Regions from separate parts of the Virgibacillus alimentarius genome, predicted to be linked through region 2. Evidence: riboswitches for the same ligand, from Rfam matches in the RefSeq annotation. Region 2 holds a riboswitch; the other holds the start of a gene.

Region 1 (2,208 bases), on a different contig from region 2:
TCAATCTTCGGGCTTTATGAAAAAAATAATGCTATTTCCAAAAAGGCACTTCAGACGTCCGGCATGGAAATTGGAAAAGATATCATGGGAACGATCACGAATATTTTGCTTCTTGTCTATATCAGCGGTTCCATTCCGATGCTTATTTTATATTTAAACAATGGGTCGGCATTGACATTTTCCCTGACAATGAATCTTTCATTGGAAGTAGCCAGGGCGTTAGCGGGCGGGATTGGCATTGTGTTATCCATTCCAGTAAGCCTCTATACATCTATCTTTTTTATTAATCGAAAGAGGGCTAAATCATGACGGTACAAGTGGTGCTGGCAGCTATTTTATTCTTGTTAATGGTGCTTGTAGGCGGGAAAAAGGGGGTAAGGTCTTTTTTTACCTTATTTCTAAATTTCCTCGTGTTTCTTATTACCATGATTTTGATGACCATTCCAATTGTCAATCCAATTATTGTAGCGTTGATTGCATGTACAGCAATTTGCAGTATGAATTTGTTTTATATTAATGGAGTAAACATGAAAACGAAAACAGCCTTCATTTCTTCCATGATCACCATTGTTATTTTGATCTCTTTTATTGTATTCATCACGTCCAAAGCGAAGGTTCAGGGATTTGGCGAAGAGGTCATTGAGGAAATCAGTGTATTTTCCCTCCATGTTGGGGTGGATTTCGTCAAGGTTGGAGCGGCTATGGTCATACTGACTGCGATCGGTTCGATTACGGATATTGCTATTTCCATTGTTTCGCCGATGCAGGAACTATTTCATCATCAGCCATCAACAAGCAGGAAAGAGTTAGTTCGATTTGGGCTAAGCATTGGCAGAGATGTTCTTGGAGCAGATACGAACACATTGTTTTTTGCCTTTTTAGGAAGCTATCTGGCATTGATTTTGTGGTTTAAAGATTTAACGTATTCGTTCGGGGAAATTGTGAATTCGAAAGTATTTAGTGCAGAAATGATCAGCATTCTCTCAGCCGGTGCTGGTGTTGGCCTAATCATTCCAATTACCGCCTGGACTGCAGCATGTTATTTGGTAAAAAAGTGATGGGGGACAGTTCCTTAAAATTTGTACTTGACACATTTTTCTGTATTCGGTATGATGGTATACAATTCTTACTAATTAAATAAAATATTTCCTTATCCAGAGTCGGGGGAGGAACCTGGTCCTTTGATCCCGCAGCAACCGTTATGATAACAAGGTGCTAATTCCAGCAAGCATTGGCTTGAAAGATGAGTGAACGTAGTCGATAAATGAAACCTCTTCCTCATCGGAAGGGGTTTTTTTAATGCATGCACCTGATTTGCTAGGGAAAAGGGTAAAAGGACATTTTATGGTGTCAAAACCGATTATTAAGATGGGGATAATTGTTTTAATTAGTGGAATGTAGATCATATACCAAAAGGAGTGGGTTCACGTGAGTCATTCAACTGATACCTTGTACAAAAAATCATATTTTTCACGGATTGGAGAATTAAGGGAATATGCGCCGGAAGCCTTTAAAAGCTTTTTTTCATTTAACGAGCAGGCGCTAGCAGAAGGTGCATTGACGGTAAAGGTAAAAGAATTAATTGCTGTTGCGGTTGCACATATTACCGGGTGCCCGTACTGCATTGATTTGCATGTAGGAAATGCGAAGGAGCAGGAAGCGTCCAAAGAAGAAATAGCGGAAGCGGTATTCGTATCCGCCGCACTAAAGGCAGGTGCCGCAGCTGCTCATGGGGTGAATGCGCTAAATGCTTATGACGGAGAATCTTCTGATGAGCTGTACCGGACAAGTTATTTTCAACGATTAAAAGAATTTGGCGCATTACAAGGTGATGCTTTTCGGGCCTTTGCGGATTTTGACAAACAGGCTCTAAAAGCGAACATACTGACAGAAAAAGAGAAAGAATTAATTGCTGTAGCAGCTGCACATACCACCGGATGTGCGTATTGCATTGATCTTCATACAAAAAATGCAAAAAAAACCGGTGCGAGTGTCAATGAAGTAGCAGAAGCAATCTTCGTCGCTGTTGCTTTACAAGCCGGATCGGCGTTTGCACATAGCGTGAATGCACTAAATGCTTATGATCGAAAATAACTACATTTAGGGACTGTCCCCTTTGCTTTAACGGGTTAGTACGACAGGCGATGGTCCCCCATTGAAAGGAGCTTTCACCATGGGTAAACAAATTCATTTTAACGGGTTTATTCA
Region 2 (2,208 bases):
ACAATTTCACCACTGTTTAAATCACGGCTTTTCTTTAATAAACCACTTGCACAAAACGAACATCCAATATTGCAGCCTACTTGTGTTGTCACACAAACCGATAAACCATAATTAAAACGCATTAAAACTGTTTCAATTAAGTTTCCATCTTGCAGTCTGAACAGAAATTTAATTGTACCGTCGGATGACTCCTGCTTAATTTCCTCACCTAGCGTGTGAAGAACAAAGTGTTCTTCTAACAATTCTAAACAATCTGTATTGACGTTTGTCATATCCGCAAAGTTTTTCACACGCTTTTTGTAAAGCCAGTTCCAGACCTGCTGCGCTCGAAATCTCTTTTGGCCGTGCTCCACAAGCCAATCTTTCAGTTGATTATATGTTAATCCATAGATAGATGTTTTATCCATATTGATACCCTCTTTTCAAAGATAGCACTTCTTACCTCCCCCATTTTACTGGAAATTCCCCATACATGCAAACACGCTTTAAAGGAACACTTTTATCTCTATCATCTGGTATGTTTTTAGTAAAATTTAAATTAATTTGACAATTATGGAATTAATTCTTACAATGAATAATAATTTCATAAAAACGATATTTCCTTATCAAGAGCCAGGGGAGGAGTTTGGTCCTTTGATCCTGCGGCAACCTGTTTACCTAATAAGGTGCCAAATCCAACAGACGTTCTTTGTCTGACAGATAAGGGAGAGCCAATCCTCTTCCTTTAGGAAGGGGGTTTTTATTTTAGTATTCATTTTAAACACAGTGTGTTTATTGGACTAATAGGTTTATAGTTGTAATAAAAAAGGAAGGAGCGTGTGATCTTCATGACTACGGTAGGTTATTGGTTTATGGGATTGGCTCTGGCATATACATGCTTTTTACTATTTGCTGGGCAAATTGCAAAAAGAAGAGCTAAAAAAGCATCCGGCTTTTTTATAGGTGGCAGAAACTTCGGAACACTGTTCGTCATGGTCTGTATCACCGGACTCTTCTCAGGGTCCTCTTTTATAGCTATTATTGAACTGAGCTATCTAACTGGTATTTCAGCTGTCTGGTATGGAGTTGCGGAAACCATTCACATTTTAATTATTGCTTTTGTACTCATTGGACCATTTCGAAAAAAAGCGCTTATAACAATTTCAGGATTGATTGGTGACCACTATGGGGAAAAAATAAGGGCTTTTTCAGGAGCCATTACAGCTTTTACATTTCCAATGTGGTCAGTTGCTACAGCCTTAGCATTTGCATCAGCCATGAGTGTTTTTACTGGCATGCCTCTCGTCGGATCGGTTGCTATAACGGCTGTACTATTACTTATCTATCTGCAATTTGGCGGAATGTGGTCCATTGGTTTTACACAACTAAGCAATGTCATCGTATTTTTTATCATGCTTATTATTGGAACAATTGCTTTCTTTATTAATCCAGGCATTGATGGAATTCAGGAGTTATTTACTCAAAAGCCGGAGCTTGCTTCATGGACAAACATTGGAATGCAAACAATTATTGCATGGTTTGGAACGTTTTTAGTCAACGTACTACTTGCGCAAGCTGCCTTTCAAATGGCTCTATCTTGTAAAACAGAAAAAGAAGGGCAAAAAGGATTAATTTACGCTGCTCTAATAGGAATTCCACTTATTATAGGAGCTGTTGTGTTTGGACTTGCCGCAGCAGCAGTATTACCAGGAAAGAGCCTCGGACTTATTGCAGTGCCGCTTTACTTGATGGACACATTACCCGCCCCGCTTGTCGGTTTATTTTTTCTTGGATTTTGGGCAGCCGCATTAAGCTGGGGAGCACCTTGTCAATTTTCTGGTGCAACAAGTTTGGGTAAGGATGTTGGGAGTGCTATTAATCCAAAGGCTACGGAAAAACAGCTTATTAACTATACACGCTGGTCGTTAGTCATATTAACACTATTAATGATCGTATTTGCCTTTTTGCGGTCTGAACAATCTGCATGGTGGAATGTATTTGCTTGGGTAACTAGAAATTCCGCAACATTTGCGCCCGTTGCAGCTGCATTATTCTGGCCAATTGTAACAAAAAGAGCAGCACTAATTTCCTTATTTAGCGGTTCTATTTCTGGATTACTTTGGTACCATTTCGGTGGATGGCATGTAACGGAATTTTATTTAAACACACATCCTGTTTGGGTAGGAATGAGTATAAATCTATTCACTATTTCTCTAGTAACCATCATTG

The links. Region 2 has a riboswitch for S-adenosylmethionine ahead of J2Z81_RS13450 (sodium:solute symporter family protein). Riboswitches for the same ligand answer to the same signal wherever they lie in the genome.
Region 1: it holds a riboswitch for S-adenosylmethionine, as region 2 does, so the genes downstream of both, J2Z81_RS15325 (carboxymuconolactone decarboxylase family protein) here and J2Z81_RS13450 (sodium:solute symporter family protein) in region 2, are expected to answer to the same signal.

Annotation. Positions count from the first base shown of each region.
Region 1 covers NZ_JAGIKX010000055.1:5,356-7,563, forward strand. Annotated here, with positions in the region: gene J2Z81_RS15315 (YibE/F family protein) at 1-309, shown strand, start outside; gene J2Z81_RS15320 (YibE/F family protein) at 306-1,058, shown strand; SAM riboswitch class I at 1,148-1,250, shown strand; gene J2Z81_RS15325 (carboxymuconolactone decarboxylase family protein) at 1,429-2,094, shown strand; gene J2Z81_RS15330 (LLM class flavin-dependent oxidoreductase) at 2,174-2,208, shown strand, end outside.
Region 2 covers NZ_JAGIKX010000034.1:24,001-26,208, reverse strand. Annotated here, with positions in the region: gene rlmN (23S rRNA (adenine(2503)-C(2))-methyltransferase RlmN) at 1-407, opposite strand, end outside; SAM riboswitch class I at 600-706, shown strand; gene J2Z81_RS13450 (sodium:solute symporter family protein) at 828-2,208, shown strand, end outside.